DNA from 4 places in the Corynebacterium crudilactis genome. Region 1 is predicted to be linked to each of the others. Evidence: riboswitches for the same ligand, from Rfam matches in the RefSeq annotation. Region 1 holds a riboswitch; each other region holds the start of a gene.
The links. A riboswitch is a leader RNA that binds a small molecule or an ion and turns the genes downstream of it on or off. The one in region 1 is predicted to bind thiamine pyrophosphate.
Positions count from the first base shown of each region.

Region 2: it holds a riboswitch for thiamine pyrophosphate, as region 1 does, so the genes downstream of both, ccrud_RS05200 (ECF transporter S component) here and thiM (hydroxyethylthiazole kinase) in region 1, are expected to answer to the same signal.
Region 3: it holds a riboswitch for thiamine pyrophosphate, as region 1 does, so the genes downstream of both, ccrud_RS08875 (thiamine phosphate synthase) here and thiM (hydroxyethylthiazole kinase) in region 1, are expected to answer to the same signal.
Region 4: it holds a riboswitch for thiamine pyrophosphate, as region 1 does, so the genes downstream of both, ccrud_RS03540 (3-oxoacyl-ACP reductase) here and thiM (hydroxyethylthiazole kinase) in region 1, are expected to answer to the same signal.

Region 1 is NZ_CP015622.1:1,502,066-1,509,845, forward strand. It holds gene ccrud_RS07090 (HAD family hydrolase) at 1-464, opposite strand, end outside; gene ccrud_RS07095 (bifunctional hydroxymethylpyrimidine kinase/phosphomethylpyrimidine kinase) at 667-2,880, opposite strand; gene thiM (hydroxyethylthiazole kinase) at 2,882-3,688, opposite strand; TPP riboswitch at 3,682-3,776, opposite strand; gene ccrud_RS07105 (NAD(P)/FAD-dependent oxidoreductase) at 4,257-5,660, opposite strand; gene ccrud_RS07110 (cyclopropane-fatty-acyl-phospholipid synthase family protein) at 6,047-7,363, shown strand; gene ccrud_RS07115 (MFS transporter) at 7,375-7,780, opposite strand, start outside.
Region 2 is NZ_CP015622.1:1,081,977-1,089,756, reverse strand. It holds gene ccrud_RS05205 (ABC transporter ATP-binding protein) at 1-1,287, opposite strand, end outside; gene ccrud_RS05200 (ECF transporter S component) at 1,284-1,889, opposite strand; TPP riboswitch at 1,881-1,990, opposite strand; gene ccrud_RS05195 (4-hydroxybenzoate 3-monooxygenase) at 2,289-3,476, shown strand; gene ccrud_RS05190 (VOC family protein) at 3,530-3,943, opposite strand; gene lplB (lipoate-protein ligase small subunit) at 4,074-5,132, shown strand; gene ccrud_RS05180 (MmcQ/YjbR family DNA-binding protein) at 5,133-5,483, shown strand; gene ccrud_RS05175 (MBL fold metallo-hydrolase) at 5,504-6,106, shown strand; gene ccrud_RS05170 (DMT family transporter) at 6,115-7,038, opposite strand; gene ccrud_RS05165 (NUDIX hydrolase) at 7,184-7,780, shown strand, end outside.
Region 3 is NZ_CP015622.1:1,887,181-1,894,960, forward strand. It holds gene ccrud_RS08860 (ribonuclease HII) at 1-39, opposite strand, end outside; gene lepB (signal peptidase I) at 66-878, opposite strand; gene rplS (50S ribosomal protein L19) at 1,086-1,427, opposite strand; TPP riboswitch at 1,676-1,788, shown strand; gene ccrud_RS08875 (thiamine phosphate synthase) at 1,790-2,455, shown strand; gene thiO (glycine oxidase ThiO) at 2,452-3,576, shown strand; gene thiS (sulfur carrier protein ThiS) at 3,590-3,787, shown strand; gene ccrud_RS08890 (thiazole synthase) at 3,789-4,571, shown strand; gene ccrud_RS08895 (ThiF family adenylyltransferase) at 4,573-5,649, shown strand; gene ccrud_RS08900 (Tex family protein) at 5,912-7,780, opposite strand, start outside.
Region 4 is NZ_CP015622.1:742,796-750,575, forward strand. It holds gene ccrud_RS03515 (hypothetical protein) at 1-179, shown strand, start outside; gene purE (5-(carboxyamino)imidazole ribonucleotide mutase) at 237-734, shown strand; gene ccrud_RS03525 (YdcF family protein) at 734-1,189, shown strand; gene ccrud_RS03530 (thioesterase family protein) at 1,235-2,029, shown strand; gene ccrud_RS03535 (LLM class flavin-dependent oxidoreductase) at 2,031-3,317, opposite strand; gene ccrud_RS03540 (3-oxoacyl-ACP reductase) at 3,317-4,072, opposite strand; TPP riboswitch at 4,130-4,237, opposite strand; gene ccrud_RS03545 (hypothetical protein) at 4,450-4,854, shown strand; gene ccrud_RS03550 (dihydrofolate reductase family protein) at 4,895-5,452, opposite strand; gene ccrud_RS03555 (VOC family protein) at 5,480-5,902, shown strand; gene ccrud_RS03560 (hypothetical protein) at 5,899-6,123, opposite strand; gene ccrud_RS03565 (carbohydrate ABC transporter permease) at 6,135-6,971, opposite strand; gene ccrud_RS03570 (carbohydrate ABC transporter permease) at 6,968-7,780, opposite strand, start outside.

The DNA of each region.
Region 1 (7,780 bases):
AGCTCAGAAATAATCGGCAACAAACCCGCAGGCTTACCAACCACAAAATGCAACTGATCAAAAAACTCAGCAATACCCCACTGACGCAACAACTCAATAACGCCAGCTGCTGGAGCATTAGTAGCAAGCACCAATCGCGCATGCCCCTTTAACTGAAGAAAAATATCCTCAATACCCCGGACATGCTCAACCGGAGCCTTCTCCGATCCAAGAAGCTCCCGACTACGGCTATACGCAATCGACATCGCACCATCATCAACCCCAAGTTCCGCAGCAAGCTTGGCAACAATGTCATAGCCATCACGATAAGGACTCTGACCATCATCAAACCGCCGAAGCTCTCTTTCCACTCGAACCAGAAAGTCCTTTCCCCCCTCCGGCTCTACACACAATGCATAAGCAAGAACAGGACCATGGCCGACCGCAAGCGTGCCATCGAAATCAAAAACAATACTGGGTGTCACAAAAAGATCCTTGACTAGGGAAGAAATGGACGATGCGTCCACAATAAAACCCAAACATGAACGCAACGTCCAACTTTAAGTAAACTATTCCCAACACCTTCGTAAACACTTAAAGAACCACAACACAAACGCATGAAAAAGCGCGCCGGGCCCTCCCTGCATTTCACAGAGGAAGAGCCCGGCGCGTGCGTATAACTGTTATCTAGAGCCAGTTGTAGCGTGTTGCCTGGTCGAAAAATTCACGTTCATGAACAGATGCGCTTAAAAATGCACGGGCCGCATCAACGCGCTGCGTGTGGCCTGCGTTTTCTAGTGCACGTTCTAAACGTGCGATGGCAGCTCGGGTGCCTGCGATAAATTGTTCACCTGAGTAGGTGTTGAGCCATGCGTGATAGGGATGATCTGCATGGTTTTTCTCTGCAAGCATCAATCCGATTTCCGCATAGAGCCAGTAGCACGGCAATACTGCAGCTACGCCGCAGACGTAATCTTCTGAGTAGGTGCGTGCGATGAGGAAATCGGTATACGCCATGGTGATGGGTGAGGGGGCGGAAGTGTGGCTACCTGCCATATAGGAGCGGTGAAGTTCGGCTTCCACCACAAGGCATTCTGCAGCACTTTGTGCCCATTCCACTTGTGCGATTGATTCCGGGGCGATGGAAGAGAGTCTGGCTAATGCACGTGAATATTGGGCGAGGTATTGAGCATCTTGGTCGATGTAGAAATCGAACTCAAGACGCCGGAGGGAGCCGTCGCCAAGCATGGTGATGAAGTCTGAGCTGTTGATGCTCGCGATGATATCGCCGCTTGCTTCCCACAGCGCGCGCGTGAATGGTCCGGCAGGTTCAATGCGTGGAGCTGGACTTGGCGTTGTGGCGGGCTGAATGAACTCTTCTGGTGAGGCGCCGCTCAGGCGTGGTGCCAGGAGGTGTGTCCAGGGGGTGGTCTCTGCTGCGGCAAGCATGCGCCGTGCCACATGACTGTGATCAACTGGGCCATTTCCGGTGCCCACGGCTAGTTGATCTGCGTGGCGTAAGGCTTCGTTGAGCCACCGGGTGGACCATTCTAGGGCCTTTTCTACGGTGTGGCCGGCCGCCATTCTGGTGGCCAGTGCTGCAGAGAGCGAGCAGCCAGTGCCATGGGAATTGGGCGTGTGTACGCGGAGGTTGTCCACGTGGTGCACTGAGCCATCTGGGCGCACCACCGCGTTGTCTGCCATAGAGCCAGTCAAGTGTCCACCTTTGACAATGACAATCGTGTTGTGGGTGTGGGAGAAATCTCGTGCCTGTGCGATCGCTTCATCCAAAGTGGTGGCAGCGGGGCTCTCACACAATACGGAAAGCTCTGGAATATTCGGTGTCACAACATCGACATGTGCAGCTAGTCGGCGGAGGGACTCTTCCGCATTTGCATCAAGAAGCCGGTCTCCACTGGTGGCGATCATGACAGGATCAAGCACCACCGGACCATGCGCATGCGAGCTTAACCACGCGGAGACAAGATCAATGGTCTCTGCGGAACCCAACATGCCAAGTTTGATGGCATCTACTGTGACATCGGAAAATACTGCGTCAAGCTGCTGTTCTAAAAATTCTAGAGGAGACGTATGGATAGCGCTCACACCGTGCGTGTTTTGTGCCACCAGGGAAGTCACCACACACATGCCGAAGCCGCCGCCGGCAGCAATTGATTTTAGATCAGCTTGCACGCCGGCACCACCGGTGGGATCCGTGCCGGCAATGGACAAGACACGTGGAACTGCGGGGCGTTTCTGAAACGCAGACAGTAATTGCTGCGCTGCTTGGGCAGGTTGGGCTGCGGCCATAATTTCAGAGACCACGCACAATCCATCAATATCAGTAGCTGCAAGTTCAGTTGCATTGTGCAGGCCCACGCCACCAATGGCGACAGAGGCAATACCGTGTTTTTTGGCCACCGCGGCGATCGAAGCGATTCCTGCAACCCCCAACGCAGGTGCTGCATCAGGTTTGGTCTGAGTAGCAGTCACTGGCCCAATACCAATCACATCAGGTAAAGCCACATCTGACACGGCACATTGAGCAATCACCTCATGCAGCTGTCCGAGATTTTCAATGCTCAAACCCAACTCCAGTTCTGCCGGAAGTTGTTGGCGTGCCTGCACATAGGGTGTATCACCTTGGCCAATATGTAGATTAATACCTAATTCCTCGGCGAGATCTAGATAATCATTGATCACTAGTGATACCCCGCGCGCCTGACAGAGCAGTTTCAACTCTTGTGCCGTAGCACGAATCGCGTCCATGGATCCATCTTTATCGCGCAATTGCACCACAGAGACACCACCGTTAATGGCTTCTTCGACAATGCGTACAACACGGTCTGCGCCACCGCCAAGCGTGGGATCAGTAACCAAGTAGAGAGAATAATCCGTCATGTTATGCCTCATACACTTCTACTAAAGAAGCGATCATGTGCACATCAACTTCGTATAACGCATCAATTAAAGCCACCGCATAACTTCCAGGAGCAGAGGCCTGTTGAGCAGCAAGTTGACCTGCCGCGCCCAGATGAGCATGTGCTGCGAGCACCGCATCGTGCGCAGAAATATCTGTTTGCGCTGTCGCACCAAGATACGCCGCAGTCAGCGCACCCAAGGAACATCCAGTGCCAATCACCAGCTGCAGCATCGGATCACCAGAGCGCAACCAGGTAATACGGTTGGTGGACACAATAAGATCTTGTTCACCCGACACCGCAACCACGCCGCCAGTAGCTCGAGCCAACAACTGCGCTGCTTCCAATGCAGCCTCCACAGAATCAGTCGCGTCTACGCCGCGACCACCAGCACCAAGGCCTGCAAGCGCCACGATTTCTGAGGCGTTTCCACGAATTGCGGCCGGCTGCTTATCGACGATTCCCTCCACGAACCGGGTTCGCTCCGACAACCCACCCACGGCAACTGGGTCCAACACCCACGGAGTTCCCGCTTTGTTAGCACCCTGGATTGCCTGAGTCATACCCAAATACTGCTCTGCAGATGGCGTTCCCACGTTGATCAGCACGCCATTGGCTACTGCTGCAAATTCTGCAGATTCAGTTGGAGTATCTGCCATCGCAGGTGTTGCTCCTGCGGCCAACAACACATTGGCTGTTACTTGCATGACCACCGAATTGGTCAAACACTGCACAAGAGGAGTGTTTTGTCGAACAAAAGTTAAAGAATCTAAATACGAGTTAGCCATGTTAAGGCCATCCCTTCGCTAGTACGAGCTAGAGCAGGTTCAACGGGTATGATCTCAGCCATTTCAAGTGGCACCCCGTGCCTGTTAGACACCCTAGCAAAGAAGAGGCTGGGCAAATAACGAGAGCCTGGCTTGGCTTATGTTGTGCCGAAAACAGCACAATTGATGAGCTACTTTTACTGGCTTGAACAGTGCGTGAGTTGGTTACACGCTCGAGGTAGGCCCCGGCTTGCTTAAGATGCAAATTCTCGTTCGATTTACCAAGATTACCGAGGGCGGATTCAATCGGTGGATGCACCAGAATCTCACAGGATTCCCAATAGACCCATATGCACCAAAAATAACCACCCCCAGAGGCCAGTCTAAGCGCTTAAGGGGCACTGTTTGATACCGAATATGCCCATTCTAGATATTCAATCCCTTAAATCAACACAGAGCCATATTGTTAAGTAATTAACTCTTATTTAGCTCACACGAGTGCTATATGTGACATGTCCATGTAAAAAAAACTAAAGCGTGACTTCCTCAGGTGAGGAAGTCACGCTTTAGTTATACGTGCTCCAGGAAATTACTTTCCTTCGAAACGAATGTTATCGCGCAACTCGATTGGAAGATCTGCAGCTGCTTCTTCCAACTCATGGGTGTACTTGGAAAGAGCGGTACGAGCGTGAAGCTGCTGGCGAGTGGTCGCCAGGTTCCAACGTTTACGAGACATTGCGTTCAAGCCCCAGCTAATACCGGAAACGAAGCGGTTGCGGAAGCCAACGAGGAACATGATGTGAACTGCCAACCACAGCACCCAACCAACGAAACCAGTGACCTCAACCTTGCCCATCTTCACCACAGCGGAGAAGCGGGAGATGGTTGCCATGGAGCCCTTATCGAAGTAATCGAAAGCCTCGCGCTCAGTGTTGGAGCGTCCTGCGACCTCTGCTGCGATCTGCTCTGCAACGTACTCGCCACTCTGGATTGCTACCTGAGCAACACCTGGGAGGTTGTTGTAGTTCATCATATCGCCGACAACGAAGACGTTCTTGTTCTCGCCAACAGAAAGGTCTTCGTTAACCATGACGCGACCAGCGCGGTCGGTCTCAACACCAGTTTGCTCTGCAACAAGCTTGCCCAGTGGGGAAGCTGCAACACCTGCGGACCAAATCTTGCAGAAGGACTCGATGGTGTGCTCTTCGCCGTCCTTGGTCTTGTAGGTAACGGAATCAGCATCGACGTTGGTAACCATGGCGTTCAGACGAACGTTGACACCGATCTTTTCCAGGGTGCGCTGTGCATTGCGGCCCAGACGCTTTCCGAAAGGAGGCAGCACCTGTGGAGCACCATCAAGCAAAATGATCTTTGCAGAGTTGGTGTTGAAGTTCTTGTACTCACCGGCAAGGGTGCGGTGAGCAAGTTCTGCCAACTGACCTGCAAGTTCAACACCGGTTGGGCCGGCACCGACGATGACGAAAGTAAGCAGACGCTCACGCTCAGCAGGATCTTCGCAGATTTCTGCACGCTCGAAAGCGCCAATAATGCGAGCGCGTAGCTCGAGAGCATCATCGATGGACTTCATTCCTGGTGCGAATTCAGCAAAGTGGTCGTTACCGAAGTAAGACTGACCTGCACCAGCACCAACCACCAAGGAGTCGTACTCGAAGACGCGAGTGTAATCACCGAGGGAAGCAGAAACTGTCTTGGACTCGACGTTAATGTCGGTCACTTCACCCTTGATGACATTGACGTTTTCCTGAGAGCTCAGGATCTGTCGGGTGGACGGCGCAATTTCACCGGAAGACAAGATACCAGTTGCCACTTGGTAAAGCAGTGGCTGGAAGAGGTGGTGGTTGGTGCGGTCAATCAGAGTGACATCGACGTCTGCCTTGGCCAGGTTCTTGGCAGCAAAAAGGCCACCAAAACCAGAACCGATGACGACGACGTGGTGACGGCCGCCTTCGGGGCGGGTTGGGTTAACTGACATGTTTGTCAAAGTCTCCTGATCGTGGATCTAAAAGCTTCTGCGGTCTGCCCTAAATGCGTGCAGCCGTTTGAGCGCTGTCGTGTTGTGCACGTGTACGCGTTAAACAATAGTCCTTCTAACAGAAACAAACAGGATCGGGTCTTACTTTCTTGTCCGTTCGGAGAAAAACTTGCGGAATTCGCGCCCACTTTCAACAAGTATGCACGTTAATATGGCATATGTCACGTCATATGGAAGATCTTTTTAATCCGTCCCAATAAGCTGTTCTTCGACGCGCCTGCGCCTCCTAGGTACCCCACACACGTACACTGCATTTAGAGTTAGAGCAGCCGAGTATTACGTCGTATTTTTCTTGGCCCAAATCCCACCGGAGGTGCATAAAACGCATGGCAGAGGCACGGTTGCGCCATCTTGAACCTATTGATGTGGAAGAGTGGCCTGGGGTGGCCACAGTGCCAAATCTTGCCTTTTCTGGCGCACGCGCAAAACAGGCAGAATTTCGCTTCGCGAAGGCGTGCAGCAATGCTGGTCTCGAACTGGTGGGCAATGACCCAGATCTCATCATTGATCAAGAAGAATTATTTTCACGTTTAGCCGCATCTGGGTGGTTGGGGCTAGCTGAAAGCTACATGGCCGGCGAATGGCGCACGGATAATCTCGCCGATGTTTTAACAGCTCTTTTGGGTTCAGGATACAAACCTCGCGGAAAACTAGCGAGTGCCTTCACACTGCCCGGACAAGCAGTAGATACTGGCGGTGCGCTACCCAATGAGTTAATTCGGTTAAGTTCTGGTGACGGCATGAGCGCTTTCGGAGGTATCTTTGCCTCTGGTGTTCCCACAACGTTGCGCACTGCCGTAAAAAGTTATGTTGCGGGTGCCGGCCGAAATCGGGAACCCGCTTCTCATTTTGTCGATATCACGAAGATCTCTGAACCCGTTGCAGTGGAACGAGAAGATCTTGGCGAAGCCCAACGACGAGCTGCATCGACATTATTGGATAGCGCAAAAGTCAAAGCGGGAAGCCATGTGTTGGAATTTCCTAGCAGTGGTGGCGCAGTGGCAATTTTGGCTGCACGCAGACAAGCCACAGTAGATGCGCTCACTGCAGATCCAGCACAGGTTGCCGGTTTGCAGGAAACTTTTGTCCTGGCAGGCGTGGAAGAAGATATTCACATTCAGGTATTGCCACAAGCAATTCCTACGCAGCGTGAATGGGGCGGAGCATACGATTCCATTATCGCCATGGAAAAACTTGAAGTGGTGGGCGTTCATGGTTCCAAACGTTTCATTAAAGCAATTGATCGTTTGCTTGCCACGGGAGGCAACGCCGCATTCCAATCTTTAGTGGCCACCGATCAATGGGGACAAGTAAGCACTGAAGCGATCTCCATGCTCAAGGCTTATATTTGGCCAGCACTGCAGTACCCAACCGTTGATGAAGTGCATCAGTTAGTCGACCGGGATTCCTCATTACGCGTGGTGAAAGAGACTCATTTTGCTGGACACTATTTAAAGAGCGTGCAGTTGCAAAAAGAGATTTTTGAGGGTCAGCTACGCGAAGCGGCGGCAGATGGCTTTGATGCCGTCTACCGCCGCATGTGGGTTTATCATTACGCCCTGATCGAAGCCTTGTTACGCCTTGGCTGCCTCAACGCTGTGCAATTTTCCTTGACAACAAGAAACCGAAGGGGGCGTCGATAAGCAAAAATCTTTTAGACCTCTCGGAGGTCGTGGTTTTTGTTTTCCTTCATGGTCAACACTGCAACGAAAGTAATCGCGGTGACAATGATCAGGTAATAACCGACATAAGCCACGGAATACTGGGAAACCAACCAGGTGGCAATAAATGGTGCAATCGCAGCGCCCAAGATAGATGCAACATTGTATGCAATTCCAGAACCCGTGTAACGCACGTTGGTAGGGAAGAGCTCTGGCAAGATCGCAGACATTGGTCCAAAGATCAGACCCATGATGCTCATACCGACCATAAGGAAGATGAAAACGGTGGTCTTTGTTGCAGTTTCTGGATCAAGCAAGAAATTGAACACGGTACCGAACAGCAGCAACAACACAGAAGCTAGAGTTAGCGTGTTTTTACGTCCCCAGACATCGGCTAAC
Region 2 (7,780 bases), 420 kb from region 1:
ATCATGGGTGACTGAGACAACGCTAATTCCAGCTTCAGTCAGTTCGCGTAGCAATAAGATTAGTTCAGTAAAGGTTTCTGGATCTTGCCCAAATGTTGGTTCGTCCAAAATCACTAATTTAGGCGCTGCAACCAACGCTGTTGCCACAGAAAGTCGACGCTTTTCTCCCCCGCTTAACGTAAAAGGATTAGCGTGCTCTAAATGCCGCAACCTTAAGCGATCTAAAAGTTCCTCAACGCGATCTTGTGCGTGAACTTTCATGATTTTCGGGCCGATCTCCAGCTCATCACGCACGGTGCGCGCCACAAATTGATGCTCAGGATCCTGAAACACAGTGCCGATTCGTGCAGCAAGTTCCGCAGAACGCCACTTGTGCGGCGGCGAGTTCAAACCACCGCGCACTGCTTCAGATAATTCCAGGCGCCCCTTTTTAGGTGGAATCAAGCCACCCATGGTCAGCGCAAGTGTAGATTTTCCAGCACCATTCGGGCCAGTAATCACCGTCGAAGCACCTTCAGGCACCACAAAACTACGCACGGCACCCCAGCTGCACAACAGGTTGTCAGCCCACAAGATTGGCTTGCTTATCGACGGCTGCGCCACAGGCAACTGGCCCACTTTTAATAATTCTTCCGGTAAAACATCACATCCATCAGTAATGCTGATGATGCGATCAATGGTGTCTAACCACAGCTCATGGCGGTGTTCCACAACGATAAGTGTAGCACCAGTTTCACGGACTACCCGATCCACAGCTGCAACGACATCTCGTTGTCCTTGGGGATCTAAATTTGCGGTTGGCTCATCGAGCAAAATTAAACGTGCACCCATCGCAATGACACCAGCCAAAGCCAGACGTTGTTTTTGACCGCCAGAAAGATACTTCGTGGGATGGTGCAGTGGCAGCTCTAGCCCCACAAGTTGCAGGGCCCTCTCCACTCGTGGCCAAATCTCTGCGCGAGGAACTTTGAGGTTTTCGCAACCAAATGCCACATCATCGCCGATGCGGGAAGCAATAACCTGTGAATCTGGATCCTGGAGAACAAGGCCAATGGAGGGGGCGTCGACAAGCAATTCGCCAGTACTCACGCCCTCATCTGGACCGCCTAGAACGCCGGCGAGTGCGGCGAGCAGCGTAGATTTTCCTGCGCCTGAGGCGCCGGTGAGCAAGATGCGCTCACCTGGTGCGATCTCAAAGTTAATATTTTCTAACGCAGGATTTTCCCGCGATGCATGCCGGTAACCAAAATTACGCGCAACAACGCGCGTGCCTAAAGCTGTGGTCATTTCATTTCCCGACCAGCAGCAAAACGATCCAGGGCGCCAGTTCGTGCCAAAGCGCGAACCAAGAACCAACTGAGTAATCCTGCCAAAATCATGCCAGAAATCACCGAAGTAGTGGAATAAATAATGTTGAAGGAGAGCGTCTTCGCGAGATTTCCATAGAAGAACAGCTCAAGAATAATGCCACCCACAGCAGCACCGGCCCCGGCAAGCATGGCGATGGGCAGGTTGAAGCGACGGTAAAGGAACAATGCAAAGATGATTTCTGCGCCAAGCCCTTGGACAAGACCGGAATAAATAGTGGAAATACCAAACTGAGAAGCCAACGCTGCGGACACACATGCAGCAACAACTTCTACAAAGAGTGCAGCACCTGGTTTACGAATCACAAGCCCGCCGAGCACGCCGCCCAACAACCAGATTCCGATGGCCACGCCACCAAGGCCTGGAGTTAGTGCATGAAAAGCAGTAGTCCAGGCGTATCCGATGGAATTCCATACGATGAAAATTAATCCGCAGGCAACACCCAAAACAGATGCGATGACAATATCAATCACACGCCAAGAAGATTGCTGAGTATTTTTTTGCATGGCGAGATTTGCCATATTTTTCCTCCCTATCGCCGGCATTATCCGGATCAGGTTCTACGGTCGTGGCTCTGCCAGATCTCAGCCCGGTTTTTCACCGAGCACCCGTGCATATCAAGTTAAGTACGCGTTCACCTTAGCTTAATCAATAGGGAAAACATAGTATCGCGAAAAAGAAAGCACTAGTTTCTACTTCTACGTAACTCAGAACCCCTGAATCACACCCCTAGCCACACCCTTGTAATCTGAATTAAATGACTTTCCTGCTGGCTGTGAGCCCGACTTCAACTTAAACCACGTTCACACTGCGAACAGGTTGTGGCGGGACATACTTTCCCTTAGATTGAGGCCCAAATCACTATATGTGAAATATTTGACGAAGTTCATCTTCCGTTGAGAGTTAAAAGGAGCTTTTCCATGAATCACGTGCCAGTCGCAATCATCGGTGCCGGCCCAGCAGGCCTTACCCTCGCACACCTCCTCCACCTGCAGGGAGTGGAATCAATTGTCTTTGAATCCCGCACTCGCAAAGAAGTAGAAGAAACAGTTCGAGCAGGAATACTTGAACAAGGCACCCTGAACTTAATGCGGGAAACTGGAGTCGGCGCGCGCATGGAAGCAGAAGCCGATCACGATGAAGCAATCGATATCTCTATCAACAATGAACGCACCCGTATTCCACTGACTGAGCTCACTGGCCACAAAGTCGCCATCTACCCACAGCATGAATACCTCAAGGACTTCATTGCCAAGCGCATTGAAGATGGTGGCGCATTACTATTTAGCACCACCGTAGATTCAGTAGAAAACTACGAAGGCGATCTGGCAAAGGTCACCTACACCGAAGCAGATGGCTCTTCCACCACCATTACTACCGACTATGTCATTGCAGCCGATGGCTCCAATTCGCCATACCGCAAGCTGATTACCGAAGATGGTGGTGTCCGCGCCCGCCATGAATACCCTTATGCATGGTTCGGCATTTTGGTGGAAGCACCAAAAACCCAAAAAGAGCTCATCTACGCCACCCACCCTGAGGGCTTTGCTCTGATTTCTACCCGCACTGATGAAATTCAGCGCTACTACCTGCAGTGTAATCCTGAAGATACCCCAGATATGTGGTCCGATGATCGCATTTGGGATCAGCTACATCTGCGCGCAGACTCCCCAGGAATCACGGTTTCTGAAGGACGCATCTTTGACAAAGCCGTGCTCCGCTTCCGCTCTGCTGTAACTGAACCAATGCAAAAGGGCCGACTATTTCTCGCTGGCGATGCTGCACATACCGTGCCACCAACTGGTGCAAAGGGTCTCAACTTGGCAGTCGCCGATGTGTCCGTTCTTGCACCAGGCATTGTGCGCGCACTGAAAAAGAAGGACACCGGACTACTAGATAGCTACACTTCCCTTGCAGTTCCCCGCGTTTGGAAGGCACAGCATTTCTCTTATTGGATGAGCTCCATGCTGCACGCTGTCCCTGGTGAAGATCACTTTGCTACCCAGCGCCGATTCGCGGAACTGCGTTCCGTCCTGGATTCCCAGTCTGGACAGCGCTACCTCGCAGAACAATACGTTGGACTCGATCTCCCACGTTTTGAGGTTTAGGCTTCCACATTAAAGGTGACGATGATCTTTCTGAGATCATCGCCACCTTGTGGTTATTCTGCAGAAATACTCCACATCACACCATATTTATCAAAGACCTGCCCATAGGATCCACCCCACGGAGCAGTTTCAAATTTCATGGTTTCTGCGCCACCAGCTGCGACAATTTTATCGATCTTCTCGCGTCCATCTTCCACCGATTCCGCGTTGTACAACATGGAATATGCAGTGTCTTTGATGGGGAGTTCCTCTCCTATTGAGTCACCACCAGAAATCAGGGCGCCACCAGGAAAAGTGAGCACGCCATGAGCCAAGGCATCAGCTGGGGGTTCAAACGGCATGCCTTCCATCTGGGTTTGACCATAAGTCAGAAGGTTGAGGTCACCGCCAAAAATTTCTTGCCAATGCGTGAGTGCTTCAGAGGTATATCCATTGAAAGTAACGTAGGTGGAAATAGTGCCAGCCATGTTTTTCTCCCTAGAGCAAGGTTCGGAATTTTCCTTATGGTCGATTCTACGTGCTTTAAGCACGCCCGCCCACGGTGGCAAGTGCGAGGTGGCGGGGCGCGTCGACAAGCATCTCAGTTACTGTGGGGCAATGAATAATCACTTTGAACTCAAAGTCCCCGGCGGAAAACTTGTCGTAGTTGATGTCTCCACAGATTTGGATGCCATCGCAGATGTGAAGATTTCCGGCGATTTCTTCATTGAACCTGATGAGGCATTTTTCGCCCTTGGCCGTGCCCTTCAAGGCGCGTCAGTTGGTGATACAACTGACCGTCTGAAGGCAAAAATGGATGCGGCTTTAGCGGAATTCGATGATGTGGAGCTGCAAGGTTTTAGCACTGCCGACATCGCTTTAGCAGTGCGTCGAGCTGTTACTGGTGCACAAGATTTCACCGATTTTGACTGGGAGATTCTACATCCAGGAATCCTGCCTACTCCGGTAAATGTCGCTTTAGATGAACTTATTCTGGACCAAGTAGCCAAAGGCCAACGTGGACCAACCATGCGCATTTGGGATTGGGACGATCGCGCCACCGTCATTGGCAGCTTTCAGTCTTATGTCAATGAAATCAACCAAGAAGGCGTCGATGAACATGGTGTCACCGTTGTCCGCCGCATGTCCGGTGGTGGCGCAATGTTTATGGAAGGTGGCAACTGCATCACCTATTCCCTCTACGCGCCGGAATCTCTGGTGTCTGGTTTAAGTTATGAACAATCCTATGAATATCTGGATCGATGGGTGCTCGCAGCGCTGAAAGAACACGGCGTGGATGCGTGGTACGTACCGATCAATGACATCACCTCAACCGGCGGAAAAATTGGTGGCGCAGCCCAAAAACGTCGCAGCGGTGCAGTGCTTCACCATGTGACCATGTCTTATGACATCGATGCCGATATGATGACTCAGGTGCTGCGCATCGGCAAGGTCAAGATCTCCGATAAGGGTTTGCGCAGCGCAAAGAAGCGCGTGGATCCGCTGCGCCGCCAAACTGGTGCCTCCCGTGAACAAATTATCGATACCCTCAAAACCACCTTCGCTAATCGCTATGGCGCCACCGACGCTGAACTCAGTGACGAAGATTTTGCTGTGGTTCACGAACTGGTGAAAACCAAATACGCCACCGAAGAATGGACAAAGAGAGTTCAGTAGATGTCCATGGATCTTCATCACGTCGCCTCCGAACATGCACAAACCTTGCCATTGAGCACCAAAGAATTCCCCTTTGGTCCGGAACACGAAGTCTATAAAATTCGCGGCAAGGTGTTCCTGCTGCTCACTGTGCTGCGCGGTGAAGCCATCATCACGCTGAAATCTGACCCAGAAATTGGGGCATCATTAAGAACTACTTTTCCCACTATTGTGCCCGGTTATCACATGAATAAAGTGCATTGGATCAGTGTGAGTGCGGGGGAAAGAATCACAGAAGATTTGATAGAAGGACTAGTGGAAGAGTCCTATCAATTGGTGGTTTCTAGTTTGCCGGCCTCCAAACGACCTTGATGTAGCGCACAATGGATGGCATGAAAATCACTCGACATATTCATGCCTGTGTGGAAATCGAAGATCACGGTAATCGCATCATCATTGATCCCGGCACTTTTGGCGCCCCGAATCTTGAGGGTGCCACAATTTTGATTACCCATAATCATCCAGACCATGTTGATCCCGCAGTGCTCAAACCTGGGATGTCGATTTATGCACCTCGCTCCGTAGCTCACGCCATTCCGGTGGAATGCCACATCGTGGAGCACGGCCGAAATTTCACAGTTGGTTCCCTAAACGTGGAAGTTCTAGGTTCCGAACATGCGTTGATCAGCCATGCGCTTGCCGTAGCTGAAAATGTTGGGTACTTGATCAACGGCCGAGTTCTCCATCCTGGCGATGCTTTTCAGCCGTTGAAAAAGGTAGAATTAAGCCTGCTGCCGGTCAATGGTCCTTGGGTAAAAATGCTGGATGTAGAGGACTATTTAAGGAAATTTCCGCCGCAGCGTTTCATTGGTATCCATGACGGCATCATGAATGAACGTGGCTTGGCGATTAATAAGAAGTTCCTCACCGCACTCGCTGAGGCTTATGGTTCGCAATATTTAGCACTAGGTGAGGGAGAATCGGTAGAAATCTAGATTCTGCTCTAGATTCTGATCAGCGCCACACCCGCGATAATTACCAACAGGCCAATGAGCTGCGCAAGGTGAATGCGACGGCGTGGGCTGCCCAAAAATCCAAAGATATCGATCAGCAGGCTGGCAAGCATCATGCCCAACAGCATGACCACCACTGTTACGCCAGTACCGATAACAGGTCCTAAGTAGGCGGTGCTGAAAATAACCGTTGCGCCAATGACACCACCAAGCCACATCCACCATGGGTTTTTCTCGCCAGCGCCATTGATTCCGCGCCATTTGGTTCGAGTGAGCACAAGTAAGACAAAAAGCACTGTGGTTCCAACAGTAAAAGATACCAAGGCTGATTCAATGGCAGATCCCAGCACTGTGCCCAAATAACCGTTGACTGCCACCTGCGTGGCTTGGCACATGCCCATCACCACACCGAGAAGTCTCCAGAGCCAAACCGATGCTCCTTGAGCTTGTCCCTGGCCAGTGGTGGTTTTAGAGAACACTCCCACAACGGCAAGCGCGCCGAAAAGCACAGCTAGTGCACCTAAGATTCGCACCAGCGTCAAAGGAGTTTGGGGAGCATAGGCCACGCCGAAAGAATCAATAATCAGGCCCATGAGGATTTGCCCAGTGATCGGCAGAATAACAGTCTGGACGCTTCCTACCCGCGGGAATAATAAGATATTTCCGGTTAAGAGCACCACGCCCAACATGCCACCGGTAAAAATCCACCACGGTTCATCTGAAGTGTTTCCCAAGGAAGGATAGGGCTGTCCGCTGGTTATCCAGGTGGCAATGATGAGTGAAAATGTGCCCACCACAAAGGAGATAAATGATGCCAGGAGTGGCGCTCCCACAGACTGGCGCAACCTATTATTCACTGACGTTTGGAAAGGCATAATGGCTCCGGCCATCACTCCGAATAGCACTGCAAGCATGAGTTTCTCGCCTCTCCAACGCAATTATTTTAAAACCTTGAGCCATAGTAGACCGCTGACAGAACCTGTGAAACTCTTCCCTTAAAGTCAAAATGACTATAAGATAGCCTCCAAGTTAAAGTCAGATTGACCTTAAGGTGGTTCTTTGCCCGCTTCACCGGAAATCCAGGTGGCCGTGTCCACGATCATCTTTGCGCTGCGCCCAGGCCCACAAGATCTTCCCAGCTTGTGGACCCCTTTTGTCCCACGCACCAGAGAGCCACATTTAAACAAATGGGCACTGCCTGGCGGTTGGCTACCACCACATGAAGAACTAGAAGATGCCGCAGCACGCACCTTGGCAGAAACCACCGGCCTACACCCCAGCTATTTAGAGCAGCTCTATACCTTTGGTGGTGTAGACCGCTCCCCCACCGGAAGAGTTATTTCCGTGGTGTATTGGGCTTTGGTGCGCGCCGATGAAGCACTTAAAGCAATACCAGGTGAAAATGTGCAGTGGTTTCCCGCTGATCACCTTCCAGAGCTGGCTTTCGACCACAATGACATCGTCAACTATGCGCTGGAACGCCTGCGCACCAAGGTGGAATACGCAGAGATCGCGCACTCTTTCCTCGGAGAGAAATTCACCATCGCACAGCTGCGTTCCGTGCATGAAGCAGTGCTGGGCCAAAAACTCGATGCCGCCAATTTTCGAAGATCCGTGGCCACCTCACCCGATCTCATCGACACTGGCGAAGTGCTC
Region 3 (7,780 bases), 390 kb from region 1:
GGTGACCTCAAGGGTCCGGAGATGCTTAAGGCGTCGCATAGAGGGAGGCGTCGAAAAGCGATATTTTAGCTTTGAATGGCAGGATCGTCGATGCTGCCGATTCGGCTAAATGGCAGCACGATGGCCTGAACCTTGCCCTTGATGTGATCCTCCGGAATGGTTCCCTGGTACTCATCGCCCAAGTGATAGCGAGAATCCATGGAATTTGTGCGGTTATCGCCCATCATGAAGTAATTTCCTTCAGGAACGGTGAGCGGGCCGAAGTAGTTGCCACCACATTCAGTAGAGCCAGAGGTCTCATCAATTGGGAACTGCGCAGGCTGCAGCGTATAGCTATCATCTACTTCTTTACCATCAACCATAATTCCCAGATCGCCTTCTTGGCACGACACGGTCTGTCCGCCAGAAGCAATAATGCGCTTAACCAAATCATTTTCGTCTGGTGCCACTAATCCCACATAAGAGCCAAGATTTTGCAGACCACGAATCACAGAATTATCCGAGCGCTGCGTAGTAAAACCAACGTTCCAAGAATCGGTGCCCTTGAAAACAACGACATCACCAGGCTCTGGATCAGAGAAGTAATAACTGACCTTTTCCACAAGAATACGATCACCAGTACAGCCATCACAGCCGTGCAATGTCGGCTCCATGGAACCACTCGGGATCATGTACATACGTCCCACGAAAGTCTGCAGCACGAAAATCAACGCCAAGGTCAAAACAACAACAATAGGAATCTCGATGTACCACGGCGTTGGTTTTGATTCTTTTTTAGATTTTCCAGCACGTCGATTGGCACGACCTCCACTTGCAGCGTTTCCTGCGGAGGACTGGGTAGGATCGTCGGCATTTGATGCACTAGAAAAATCGGTCACGAGGATTCACTCTATCAGCAATACTTTGACACAGATCAGGTACAAGACCATCCCGGCGTTATCCCCCAGGATTCCGCTGTAGTCTAGGTGCAGGAATAGTGCGGGCAAAGTGCGGGATGAAAAACAAAGAAACCCCTAGTTATTCACACAAGGTAAATAACTAGGGGCTGGTCAGGTGTTATTTATGCACCAACCAAACGCTAAAAATTAGCGCTTCTCCTTAATACGTGCAGCCTTGCCGCGCAGTTCGCGCAGGTAGTACAGCTTCGCACGACGAACATCGCCACGACGGGTAACTTCGATCTTCTCGATGTTTGGGGAGTGTACTGGGAAAGTACGCTCAACGCCGATGCCGAAGGAAACCTTACGGACGGTGAAGGTCTCGCGGATTCCGCCGCCCTGACGACGAATGACAACACCCTTGAAAAGCTGGGTACGGGTGTTAGCGCCTTCAATAACCTTGACGTGAACGTCGAGGGAATCGCCAGCACGGAATGCAGGAATGTCTTCGCGCAGGGATGCTGCGTCGATCTTATCCAGAATGTTCATATAAACAATCCTTTTACTAGTAGGGAAAGAGGACCCTGGCGGCACTTTCCCAGGATTGGGATGCTCGGCCGGTTCGTTTCCGTTTCAATTTTCGAAGCTGTCACGTTTGCCCAACGTGAGTTGGGGTTTGCACAGTCAACTGAAATATTCTTTCACATGTGTGCCTTGGTTTTCAAACTGGGGTCTGTTCCCCTCACTTGGGTGCACTAACCGTTGACAAATCTTGGTTGTCGGGCTTGACTGGTGGCGACTTACCCCACGGGTGCCCAATGCATTGGGCTGAGATTGCGCGCTGTTGCTGCGCGGGACCGTTCGAACCTGTCTGGTTAACACCAGCGAAGGAAGCGAGGATTGATTGTCCCGTGTTTGAAAATCGTTTTGACCTGCGTTGTTATGTTGTGACTGGCGCGGGCTCGGTGGATGAGGTTGTGCACACTGCGTCTGCTGCGGCTCGTGGTGGCGCGGGTGTGGTGCAGGTGCGTTCAAAGCCTATTTCGCCAGAAGCGATGAGCGAGTTGGCATCTCGGGTTGCGCTTGAGGTTGCGCGGTGCAGCCCAACAACGAGGGTGCTTATCGACGACCACCTCCACGTTGCTTCTTCCTTAATGCGCGAAGGACTCCCGATTCACGGTGTGCATCTTGGGCAGGATGATGTGTCGGTGCTTGAGGCTCGTGAGTTGTTGGGGCCTGAGGCGATCATTGGGTTGACCACTGGAACCCTAGAACTTGTGGCGGCGGCGAATGAGCTGTCCGATGTGTTGGATTACATCGGTGCTGGGCCGTTTCGGAAGACTCCCACCAAGGATTCAGGTCGGCCACCGATTGGCCTTGCGGGTTATCCCCCTTTGGTGGAATTGTCCAAGGTGCCGATCGTTGCGATTGGTGATGTCACCCCTGCCGATGTGCGCGCTCTCAGCGCAACCGGTGTGGCTGGCATTGCCATGGTGCGGGCTTTTTCTGAATCTGATGATCCACAGCAGGTCGCTGAAAATGTGGTGGCCAACTTTGAATTAGGAAGGCTCTCATGAAAAAGCATGCGATTATTATCGGCGGCGGAATCATTGGGTTGACCACCTGCTTTGAATTCCAGGAGGCTGGTTACCAAGTCACGTTGATTGATCCTGACCCAATTTCCGGTGCGACTCATCATGCCGGCGGAATGTTGGCCCCCACCGCGGAGGTGCAGTATCAGCAACATGATCTGATTTTGTTGATGAAGGAATCCGCTCGCCTATACCCAGACCTCCTCCAAAGAGTGTCTAAATACACGGACTTGCCCACTGGGTATCGCACTGATGGAACCCTTCTTATCGGTGCGGACCGCGCGGATGGCATGCATGTTGCGGAGTTGATTAAGTACATGCATTTGAAGGATTTGCCTGTCGATGTGTTGACTACTCGTCAGGCAAGGGCTGCGGAGCCAGCGTTGTCGCCGAGGATTTCCAAGGTGGTCAGCATTGATGGGGATCATCAGCTGTCGCCGCGTCTGTATGCCCGGGCGTTATTGGATGCCATTTTGCAACGCGGTGCGGAGCATATTGCCGACGCTGTGATCTCTATTGATGGCCACGATCCGTGTTTGACCGTGACGATGAATTCGGGGGTGAGGGTTGCGTCGAAAAGCGTTGTTGTTTTGGCGGCGGGCCTGGGCGCCGCAAGCATTCCCGGCTGGTTTGAGGGCGCGAACCCATTGCAGTTGAGGCCGGTGTACGGCGATATTGTGCGCGTGCGCGTGCCGGAGCGACTGCAGCCGATGGTCACCAAGGTGGTGCGCGGGTTTGTGGAAGATCGTCAGATTTATATCATTCCGCGTACCGATGGCACCCTCGCGATCGGCGCGACAAGCCGTGAGGATCACCCGCAACCTCGAACGGGCGCAGTGCATGATTTGCTACGCGATGCTATCCGTTTGATTCCGGGCATTGAAGAAACCGAATTTATCGAAGTCACCTGCGGCGCCCGCCCCGGCACCCCGGATGACCTGCCGTACCTGGGATGGGTTGGATCCAATGTGATTGCGTCCACAGGATATTTCCGCCACGGAATTTTGCTGTCAGCCCTTGGTGCGCGCGCTGCCGTTGATATGGCAACCAACCAGCCACTGTTCCCCACTCTTGATGTGTGCGATCCGTTTCGCCACCAAATTTAAGGATTTTTCACAAGTGATTACCTACACCTTCAATGGCACATCTATGCGCTCTTCCGAATTGACCGTGGAGCAATTGGTCCACCAAGAAATCGGCCACGACACCGGAGTCGCCGTGGCAATCAACGCCGCGGTCGTACCCAGATCCCAGTGGTCACGCGCCATTTGTGACAACGATTCCGTAGAAGTTCTCACCGCAATTCAGGGAGGTTAAAATGCTGCATATTGCTGATAAAACTTTCGATTCCCACCTCATCATGGGCACCGGCGGAGCTACCTCTCAGGCGTTGCTGGAGGAATCCCTTGTCGCCAGTGGAACTCAATTGACCACCGTGGCGATGCGTCGACACCAAGCAACCACCTCTAGCGGAGAATCCATCTTTGCCATGCTGCGCCGCCTCGAGATCGCCCTTCTCCCCAATACCGCAGGCTGCCGCACTGCCCGCGACGCCGTCCTCACTGCACAATTGGCTCGGGAAGCCCTCGATACCAACTGGGTGAAAGTGGAGGTCATCGCCGATGAACACACATTGCTGCCCGACACCGTTGAGCTTCTTGATGCCTGCGAACTCCTCGTCCACGACGGCTTCACCGTTCTGGCTTATACCTCTGACGATCCCATCACTGCCAGCCGACTAGAAGACTGTGGCGTTGCAGCTGTCATGCCATTGGGCTCCCCGATCGGAACCGGCCTGGGCATTCTCAACCCGCACAACATTGAACTGATTTGCAGCCGCGCGAGCGTACCCGTGATCCTCGACGCCGGTGTAGGCACTGCCTCTGATGCCACACTCGCAATGGAACTCGGCTGCGACGGCGTCCTTCTGGCCTCCGCTATCAACCGCGCCCAAAATCCCGTCGCGATGGCCGAATCCATGTTCCACGCCGTTGAAGCCGGAAGATTAGCCGCTCAAGCAGGCCGGATCCCGCAACGCCAACATGCGGTGGCCTCATCAAGTTTTGAAGGTTTGGCATCCTGGGCGGAGCAGGTGCTTTAACATGGCGCAGCTTCCCACATCTGAGCTTCACCGCACGGCCCGCCAACTCGCGCTCCCCGGATATGGCATTGAGCAGCAGGAACGACTTTTCAACGCCCACGTTCTAGTCATCGGCGCAGGCGGTCTCGGCTGCCCAGTCATGCAGTCGCTGGCTTCCGCAGGCGTTGGAACCATCACGGTCATCGATGACGACACCGTCGACATTTCCAACATTCACCGCCAAATCCTCTTCGGCGCAAGCGATGTCGGTCGACCCAAGGTCGAGGTTGCCGCCGAGCGCCTCAAAGAACTCCAATCAGACATCACCGTCAACGCGTTGCACGAACGGATCACTCCAGAAAACGCCTGCGAGCTGCTCAATTCCGTGGACCTCGTCTTAGACGGCTCCGATTCTTTCTCCACAAAATACTTAGTGTCTGATGCCGCCGAAATCACCGGAACTCCCCTCATCTGGGCAACGGTACTGCGCTTTCACGGCGAACTGGCACTCTTCAACTCTGGCCCCGACCACCGCGGAGTCGGCCTGCGCGACGTCTTCCCCGAACAACCCTCCGCCGATTTCGTCCCCGACTGCGCCACCGCTGGTGTTCTTGGCGCCACCACAGCCACCATCGGCGCACTCATGGCCACTCACGCCATCGGATTTCTCACAGAAATCGGCGACGTCCAACCAGGCACAATCCTCTCCTACGACGCATTCCCCGCCACCACGCGCAGCTTCCGCGTCTCCGCCGACCCGGCGCGCCCACTGGTCACCCGCCTCCGCGCCTCCTACGAGGCAGCGCGCACCGATACAACTTCGCTTATCGACGCCACCCTCAACGGCTCCCTCACCTCCCTCGATATCCGAGAGCCACATGAAGTTCTGCTCAAAGACCTCCCCGAGGGCGCAACGTCACTGAAGCTCCCCTTAAGCCAGATCACCTCGGACAGCGACATTTTAGAGGCACTGTCTGGAATCGACGGCGACATTTTGGTCTACTGCGCTTCGGGAATCCGCAGTTCCGACTTCATCGACAACTACTCCCACCTCGGCCACAAATTTGTGAATCTTCCCGGTGGGGTCAACGCGCTGTAGCTGTCAATTTAAGAGGCCAGAATTCTGGGATGAGTCAAAGTATGGCCTGCGCACTTTGAGGCGCTCAGAGGCGATTCTGTGAGGTCACTTTCTCGTGCCCCCAACTCATTTTTTGCGGTACTTCACGGCAGGCTGCCTGATTAGACCAAGACGCCCTCTGGCGAATCAGCCCTTCGCCTAATGCTGCACTAATCCTCTCTCGAAATGTGAGATTCAGACCAAGGGGAGCTTGAGAACACTCCCGCTTGGTTTGAAAGTTGCCTTAGCCACCGAGGCCGGCGCGTCGTAAAGCATCTGCCATGGAACCTGTGGCGGGCTTAGCGGACTGTTTTTGCGGAGCTCGCTGCTGTTTGGCTGGTCGGGTTCCGCGCTTTTGCAGAGCTGGGGCACCGGGTTCATCGGTCAAGCGGAGGGAAAGACCGATGCGTTTGCGGTCGACGTCAACTTCCATGACCTTTACCTTCACGACCTCACCAGAGCGAACAACTTCGTGGGGGTTGGAGATGAATTTGTCGCTCATCGCGGAAACGTGAACGAGGCCATCTTGGTGCACTCCCACGTCAACGAATGCGCCGAACGCCGCAACGTTGGTGACAGTTCCTTCCAGGATCATGCCGGGTGTGAGGTCGGAGATTTTCTCCACGCCTTCTTTGAAGCTGGCTGTTTTGAATTCTGGGCGGGGGTCGCGTCCGGGTTTATCCAGCTCGGCGATGATGTCGGTGACGGTGGGGATGCCGAATCGTTCATCAGCGAAATCAGCGGGCTTCAATTTGGCAAGCACCGCAGTGTTTCCGATCAATCCTGCGACATCCAATCCGGTAGCCTTCGCGATGTTGCGGACAACTGGGTACGCCTCGGGGTGAACAGCGGAGGCGTCGAGAGGGTCGGTGGATCCAGAAATGCGGAGGAAGCCAGCACACTGTTCAAAGGCTTTGGGTCCCAGGCGAGGAACTTTGTTCAGTTCTTTTCGGGAGGAGAATCCACCGTTTTCGTTGCGGTAGGCCACGATGTTGTTTGCCAAGGTGGAGGTCACTCCGGCAACTCGGGTAAGAAGTGGTGCGGATGCGGTGTTGAGGTTAACTCCGACTGCGTTTACTGCGTCTTCGACGACACCATCAAGGGTTTTGGCAAGTGCAACCTGGTTGACATCGTGTTGGTACTGGCCGACTCCGATGGCTTTGGGCTCAATCTTGACGAGCTCCGCCAGTGGATCCTGGAGTCGCCTCGCGATAGAAACTGCACCGCGCAGGGAGACGTCCATGTCGGGGAATTCTTCGGCTGCGATCGGTGATGCCGAGTACACAGATGCGCCCGATTCGGAGACCACCACGGGAGTTGGTCGCTTGCCACCTGCGGCTTTGATCATGTCTGCCACTTCGCCGGCGAGTTTTTCCGTTTCCCTCGAGGCGGTTCCGTTGCCAATCGCCATGAGTTCCACACCGTGAGTCGCGCACAGGTTAGCCAGTTCAGATACGGCTTCCTTCCAGCGGTTTTGGGGCTGGTGTGGGTAGACGATCGTGGTGGCAACATCCTTACCGGTGGAATCCACGACAGCTACTTTCACACCGTTGCGGAATCCCGGGTCAAGGCCAATTGTGGAGCGCTGACCAGCGGGAGCTGCAAGGAGAACGTCGCGGAGGTTGGTGGCAAACACATCGAGTGCGCCTTCCTCTGCTTTTTCTTTCAGACGCATGCGCACATCCAATCCGGAGGACACATACAGTTTGGTGCGCCAACCCCAGCGCACAGCCTCAGCCAGCCAGCTAGAAGTCTGGGTGTCCAGGGAGAATCGGTCGGCGATCAAACCTTCGTAGATTGTGTCGTCGCCCGCATCGAGGTTGAGGCTCAGCACACCTTCGTTTTCACCGCGCAGCAGCGCCAAAATTCGGTGAGATGGAAGCTTGTCAAAAGGTTCGGAAAACTCAAAGTAGTCCTTGAACTTTGCGCCTTCCTGCTCCTTGCCCGCCACCACCGATGCTGACATGGAACCCGCGCGATACATTTGCTCACGCACCTCGCCCACCAAATCGGCATCGAGCGCGAAGCGGTCAATCAAAATGGCGCGAGCACCATCCAAAACTTTTTTGGAATCCTCAAAGCCCTCAGTCGTAAATGCAGCTGCCTGCGCTGC
Region 4 (7,780 bases), 760 kb from region 1:
TCAGCCTTGTGGTGGTGGATTTGTGGAAATTCGATACCATTACTCCTCCAATCGCAGAATCTCTCATGCGTTCCGTAAAAGCTGTCAACGGCGAGATGCACCCGCAGTATCCCACCGCGACAGCAATGGCTGCGATCAAGCATTTCTCCAACACTTTTGATGGACAGATTAACGCTTAAAAGGCCTGTTATAGACTAATAAACCGATACGTAACTTTTAAGCTAAGGAGAATTTCAGTGGGTCCTCTAGTTGGTTTGATCATGGGTTCGGATTCGGATTGGGATACTGTAGCGCCAGCTGCAGAGGTACTCGCTGAGTTTGGCATTCCTTTTGAGGTCGGCGTTGTCTCTGCACACCGCACCCCAGAGAAGATGCTCAACTACGCAAAGACTGCGCATGAGCGCGGCATCAAGACGATCATCGCGTGTGCTGGCGGCGCTGCACACCTGCCAGGCATGGTCGCTGCAGCAACTCCACTTCCAGTCATCGGTGTTCCACGCGCATTGAAGGATCTTGATGGCTTGGATTCTTTGCTGTCGATCGTCCAGATGCCAGGAGGCGTTCCAGTTGCCACTGTCTCCATCGGTGGCGCGAAGAATGCAGGCCTCCTTGCCGTTCGTATTCTCGGTGCTGGTGATCCTTCTTTGGTCACGAAGATGGCTGATTACCAAGAGAATATGGCGAAGGAAGTTGAAGCCAAGGACGAAGCATTGAAGAAGCGCTTGCTCGGCTAATGAATCCGATTGTGGTGCTGGGATCCAAAGTTGTTGATGGTCAAGTCACTGACCTGTTGGCTTCAAGGCTGGAAAAGGCCATTGAGGTCTCATCTTTGACCCCAGAAGCACCCGTTGTGGTCAGCGGTTTCGGTGAAGCCACGGCCATGGCAGATTATTTACGCGCCCGTGGAGTAACCAACATTGTGGAAGAACCATGGGCCACCAGCACCAATGAGAATTTAGAAAACGCCCACGCATTATTTCCGGACACACTACAGTGGACTGTTGTGACCAGTGGCTTTCATGCCTGGCGCACCTATTTATGGGCTTGGCATTTGGGGATTCCCATCAAGGTGGTCACTGCTCGTACACCTTCAGCCGAGCGCCTAGGTATGGCTATTAGAGAGTGTTTTGCTCTGCCGCATTCCACACTTCGAGTGCTGTGGCGAAAACTCCGAGCCCCCAAGAACTAGTCCCAAGAACTAGCCTCCCAAAATTACTGATAGTAAGGTTTTCGCATGTCAACTGCATATTTTATTGCGTACGGAAATGATACGTACCGCCCAACGGAGCATTCCAGTGGTGCGTGGCGCGATGATGAACTCCACCTTGCACCGGTTGCCGGTTTGGTGATTCACCATATGGAACGCTGGCGCAGGGAAGTCGTCGGCGATGCTTTTGTGTTTAGCCGTTTCAGTTTGGAGGTCTTGGGCCAGATCGCTCGGGATGATGTCACCTTGAGAACAGAGATCGTTCGTCCCGGGCGCACCATTGAACTTATTGAGACGGTCGCTGAGATCAACGGCAGAGTGACGATTCGTGCACGCGCCTGGTTGCTGAAGACCTCTGATCTTGCCCATATTTCTGGCGATACTTTTGAAGCGTTGCCGTCAATGACTGAACTGGCAGATGTTCAGTCAGCTTTCCAGTGGTCTGGTGGCTTTATGGACAGCATTGTCTTTGTCGAGGATGCAGAGAAAATTCCGGGCAAAAACCGTGCGTGGATTACCGGCGATGTGCAGTTGGTCGAGGGCGAAGATTCTGAGCCCTTGGCAGAGTTTTCCAAATTCTTGGATGTGGCCAATGGCGTGGCGGTTCGAGAAGATCCAAAGACGTGGATGTTCCCGAATGTGGATCTTACTTTCCATCTGTTCCGCCAGCCGGTGGGCACCAAGGTGGGTTTTGATACCCGCGCGGCGTTCGGACCCAACGGCATCGGTTTGACCACTTCGGTGATTCACGATGCCGAAGGTCCTGTGGGCACGCTTAATCAATCATTGACAGTGCGCCCAATTGCTGAGTTAAACAAGTGACCTAGTTAAACAAGTGACCGCGCAGCGTAGTGTGGCTGTATTCTGTGCGGAATCGACCACGTCGCTGCAGCTCAGGGACTACTAAGTCAACAAAGTCGTCCAAACTGTGGGGGAGCATCGGTGGCATGAGGTTGAAGCCATCGGCACCGCCCTCGTCGATCCAGCGCTCGATTTCATCAGCGATGCTTTCCGGTGTGCCGATGAATGTGGCGTGCCCACCACCTGCTGCGAGGTAGCCCAGAAGTTCACGGACGGTTGGTGATTTAGATTCGATGATCCGCAGCACCGTTTCGTACCTGCCTTTAGGACCGGAAAACTCTTCTAGCGGTGGCAGTGGTGGGGGAGGTGCATCCAAATCCCACGTCGAGCAATCTTGCCCCACAAAGAAACTCAACTGATTTAGTGAGTCTTTGACCGGCAACAACGCGTTGAGAGCCTGCTGTTTTGCACGCGCTTCTTCCACGGTCGTGCCAACAAAGGTCACCAAACCAGGCAGCACCGGCATGGGTTCGCGACCCTGGGCAGTGGCACGAGCATGAATATCAGAGCGATAATCTTGTGCTTGCTCCAAATCCCAGGCCACGGAGTAAATCGCCTCGGCATACCGTGCAGCGATCTCCCGTCCCTGCGGTGAGGATCCCGCTTGGAAAATAACTGGCCTGCCCTGCGGAGTAGTGGGAATATTCAGCGGACCAGCGACTTGGAAGAACTCACCATCATGATGGATAGATTCAATGAGTGAGGAGTCCGCAAATTTTCCAGCACGATCCATCACCAAACTTTCCGCGGGCCACGAATTCCACAGCGCAGTGATGGTTTCAATAAATTCCGCAGCGCGCGCATAGCGAACATCATGACCCGGCAACGCATCCATCCCGTGGTTACGCGCCTCCGCATCAGTCATCGAAGTCACCACATTGATTCCAGCACGCCCACCTGAAATATGATCCAAGCTGGCGATCATCCGCGCTGCATGAAACGGCTGCCAAAACGTACTGGAAATCGTGCTGATCAACCCAATATTGTTCGTCGCCCGCGCCATCGCAGTCAACGCGGTCACCGGCTCCAAAAACCAGCCCGGCCCATTCTCCAGACCGACGGGATTAATCGCCTGCCCATCCGCCAAAAAGACCGCATCCAGCTTGCCCCGCTCAGCGGTGCGCGCGAGTTCCTCCCACCAGGAAATTAAACCCAGCTTTTCGACGCTTCCCTCCACCGCTCGCCACGCCGCCGCGTGGTGCCCGGCACCGAAAGCAAAAAGGTTGAGGTGTATTTCTTTCGGTGTCATTAGTTGAAAACCAGTCCTCCGTCGACGACCAAGTTTTGGCCTGTAACCGCGCGCGACCAGGGGGATGCGAAGAAGAGGGAGGCGTCGGCAAGCTCTTGCGGCGTGGTGACGGACCCCAGTGGGGTGCCGGCGGCGATGAAATCAAAGACTTCCTCGGGCGTGGCGGCGCTGGCGCCGGTGGTGCGCAGCAGGCCGCCGCTGACCATGTTGACCGTGATGTGGCGTGGGCCCAAATCCTTGGCAAACGTGCGAGTCAAGGACAGCAGCGCAGCCTTCGCAGCGGTGTAATCGTGGTAGGGGACCGTCGGATTCTGGAAAAGATTCGTGCCGATGTTAATCACACGACCACTTCCCACCTCCTCAAAACCAGGTAAAGCCTCCTGGATGGTGTTTAGCGCGCCCGCGATTGCGCTGGTGTACTGCTGGTTAAATCGCTCAATGGTGATGTCCTCCGCCTTGGGACGCGCATCGCCATCAAAGCTGAAATCCGCCAAAGCGCTGTTGACCACAGTGGTGATCGGGCTGCCGAAATGTTCCTTGGCCTGCGCAAACATGCTTTTCACCTGTTCGCGATCACGAACATCAGCCTGAATCGCCACCGCCTTTTCACCAGCCAACTCTGCGGCAGCATCAGCCGAACGGTGATAGTTCACCACAACACGAGCGCCCTCGCGCAAAAATGATTCAGACAATGCGCGACCAAGTCCGCGTGCACCGCCGGTGACCAAAACAATTTGCTCAGAAATATCAAGCATGAAAAAACGCCCTTCTTGGGTTGGGGCGAAGGGCAGAGGGACCTATCCCTTGGGAGGATGGGTCCAATGCGACAGTCCCTTCGCCAGTACTAACTGGATCAGGTTCGACGGGTGTAATCTCAGCGAAAGCTTTGTGAAAGTGCTTTTGCACCCCGTGTCACTAGTAGCCGAGGGTATCAGTTTGTGAGCGCGTGTGGGGCGAGTTGGTACAGAAGAGCAATTCAGGCCGACACCACAAACTTCGATCTAACAAAGTTTTGCGCTGCCGACTCTGGAGTTTGTCTCCTAGATAGACCGCTTGTAAAAGTATTACAGGTGGATACTGGTCTGCAGAAACGTTATACATATAACAAATCTGTAATCCCCTAAGGAGCACGATGAAAGATTGGTCTAGGCTTGCGGCCAAAAAGAATTATCCTGCTCGAGTATTTGTTTTACTTTTTCTCTTGTCTCTCGTAGTCGGGTGGATATTTGCTCTTGGGACTCCCTATCTAGGAGTAACTGCTCTAGGACTAACCGCTGGTTCAATTTTTGTTGGAGTTAGTTTTGCTGTAGCTGCAGTGGCTTGTGCCCTAACAAGAAGAGCTCCCTTGTGGCTTTTGGGGGTTTTAGGTGGTGTAGGAATCGTTCTTGTCTTGATGGGAATCTATTTCAGGGTAACTCAGCCTGATGGAATCCTAACTGGATATTTAATACCGATTGGTTTTGGATTTTTTCTCGCAGAAGCAGCTGTGGCAATAGAGCGTTATTGGCATCGTCGTCACTACGCACTGCGTTCTTAAAGGAAGAGCTTTCTGTCCAAAAAGCCGCAAATTAAACCCCTTAAATCGTCTCCAGAGTGATCTCGGTGAACTGCCCAACTTCGCGGACATTTACGGTGCGGAGCCGATCACTTTCGATCCGGCGAGGCATCGCTGGCTGCCCTTCATCGAGAAACACTGGCGCCATGGTCAAGATGATCCTATCGAGTGCACCCGCGTCAAAGAATTGACCCGCCAAATCGCCACCACCGACGATCCAAATATCAGTGTTCTCTGGATTCACTTCCAGTATGGCGGGGAGAACATCAGAGACATCTCCATTTACTACTTTGACGGGTTTTCCTTCTGGGGTTTCCAAGTTTCTGCTGCTGAATACCCATGTGGGGCGATCGCCATACACATCAGTCCACTTCTGGGGATCGCTGATGAAATCCAGATCCTTGAGCAGCCATTCATAGGTGGTGGATCCCATTACGATGGTGCCGACTTTTGAAAGGAAAGTACCAAAATCTTCAGAGGCACTGTCGCTGCCGGGGACATCGAAAAGCCATTGCAGGGAAGTGTCTTTGTCTGCGATGAATCCGTTGAGCGTGCTGGATGTGTTGTAGATGATCGCCATCACACGATGCTACCTACGATGGGGATCATGGGAATTAAACGTTTGGACAACGTGGCGATTGTGGTGGAATCGTTGGATGAAGCAGTCGGTTTCTTTGAGAAATTAGGGATGTCTCTAGATGGTCGAACACTGGTCCAAGGGGATTTTGCTGATCGGACCGTTGGTCTCAGCGGGATCAGATCAGAGATCGCGGTGCTGAACACTCCCGATGGGCATTCTCGGGTGGAGCTTACTCAATATCTACAACCGGAACCGATTGCAACCGCTCCATCTGCACCTAACCAGATTGGGATGCACCGGTTGATGTTTGCGGTGGATGATATTGAGGAAACGATCGCACATATCGGTGCGGAACCACTAGATGGGATCGCAAACTATGAGGACGTATTTCTGCTGTGTTATCTGCGCGGGCCGTCTGGAATTATCGTGGCGTTGGCGCAGGAACTTTAATTAAGGCGGCGCTTCCGCCAAGCCCGCCATACTGAGACGGTGGCGATTACCAAAACGAGCGCGAGAAGTGCTGGCCACACGGCAGGTTCGGGGCGTAACACGTTGATGATTGCCTGGATGACGGCGAGGAATGAGAAAAATCCCAGGAATCCGAGCAGCGCTTCGAGCTGAAGCCCTTTGCGTTGCGATTCGGATTGATCCTGGGATTTATCGGCACTCATGATTATCTAGTCTAGGCTTTCACGCCACCTGCGGTGAGTCCGGAGACGATGCGGCGTTGGAAGATGAGAACCATGATGATCAGTGGGATGGTCACCAATGCGCCGGCCGCCATGACCGAGGCGTAGGGGTATTCGAAGGAGCTTGGTCCGGTAAACCTGGCGATCGCAACGGTTACTGGCTCTGTGGAGGTGTTGGATAGTTGGCGGGCCAGCATGAATTCGTTCCACGTTGCGATGAATGCGAGGATCGCGGTGGTAAATAGTGCAGGCGCTGCTAGAGGAAGCAGGATCATCCGGAAGGCTTGGCCACGGGTGGCGCCGTCGACGCGTGCTGATTCTTCGAGTTCCCAGGGCAGTTGTCTGAAGAAGGACACGAGTGTGTAGATCGTCAGAGGTAGTGCGAAGGAAATGTTCGGGATAATCAGCGCTTGGTAGGTGCCGATCCAATTGAGGTCACCGAAGAGCTGGAACAAAGGCGTGACCAGGGCGATGCCGGGGAACATGGAGGCTGCCAAGATGATGCCGGTGACAATGCCTTTGCCGGGGAATTCCAGTCGGGCTAGAGCGTAGGCGGTGAACACTCCCACGAGAACAGCGATCGCTGTTGTCGTGACACTGATGATCAGCGAGTTGCCAATGGCTGCGAGGAAGTTATTGCCTTTGTCGGTGGCCAGCGCGTCACGGAAGTTATCCAAAGTGACGTGCGTTGGCCAAGGAGTGGTGTCAAAGGTGTGCTTGGAATCGCGTAGTGCGGTGATCACCATCCAGTAGAAGGGGGCTAGACCCCAGAACAGGATGAATACCACTCCGGCGTAGTTGAGGATAAGTCCTTTTGTTCGTTTAGTCATGGCTTAGCCACTTCCTTCACAGCAGAATCGGCCTTTACAACAGCATCCTTAGCGGTGGGTTTCTCATACTTGGTTCCGCCCAGTTTCTTTTTCTTCATCCCTCGTTGGCCCGAAACGTCTGCTCCGAGGAACCGGATCATGATGAACGCCACGAAGAAGATCAGTAGGAAGATCAGCGTAGAGAGTGCGGATGCGGAGTTGAAGTTGTTTTGGCGCATGTCTTCCACAACCAGCTGGGAGATAACAGCGGTGGGGGAGTTGGAGGAACTGGAGATCATGATGACGGGGAGGTCGTACATGCGTAGTGCATCGAGGGTACGGAAGAGTACTGCCACCATCAAAGCTGGGCGCACCAGCGGGAGGGTGATCTTGGTGAATTGCTGCCACGCGGTTGCGCCATCGACGCGGGCTGCTTCGTAGGTTTCCTTCGGGATCATTTGCAGACCGGCGAGGATAAGTAGCGCCATGAATGGTGTGGTTTTCCAGACGTCGGCCAAAATGACGGCGGCTCTGGCGGCCCACGGATCGGTTGTCCAACTGATACTAAGCCCAAACATGGAGTTGATGATGCCTTGTGGCGCGAAGATGAACTGCCACAGTTTTGCGGTGACTGCGGTGGGGATTGCCCAAGGGATAAGAATCGCTGCGCGAACAAGTGCGCGGCCGCGGAATTCTTTGTTCATGATCAGTGCCATGGCGGTGCCGAGGATGGTTTCCAAGCCGACGGTGACCACGGTGAAGAACAACGTGATGCGTAGTGCTGGCCAGAAGTCGGTGGCGAGTGTGCCGGGTGGGCAGGTACGGATGGT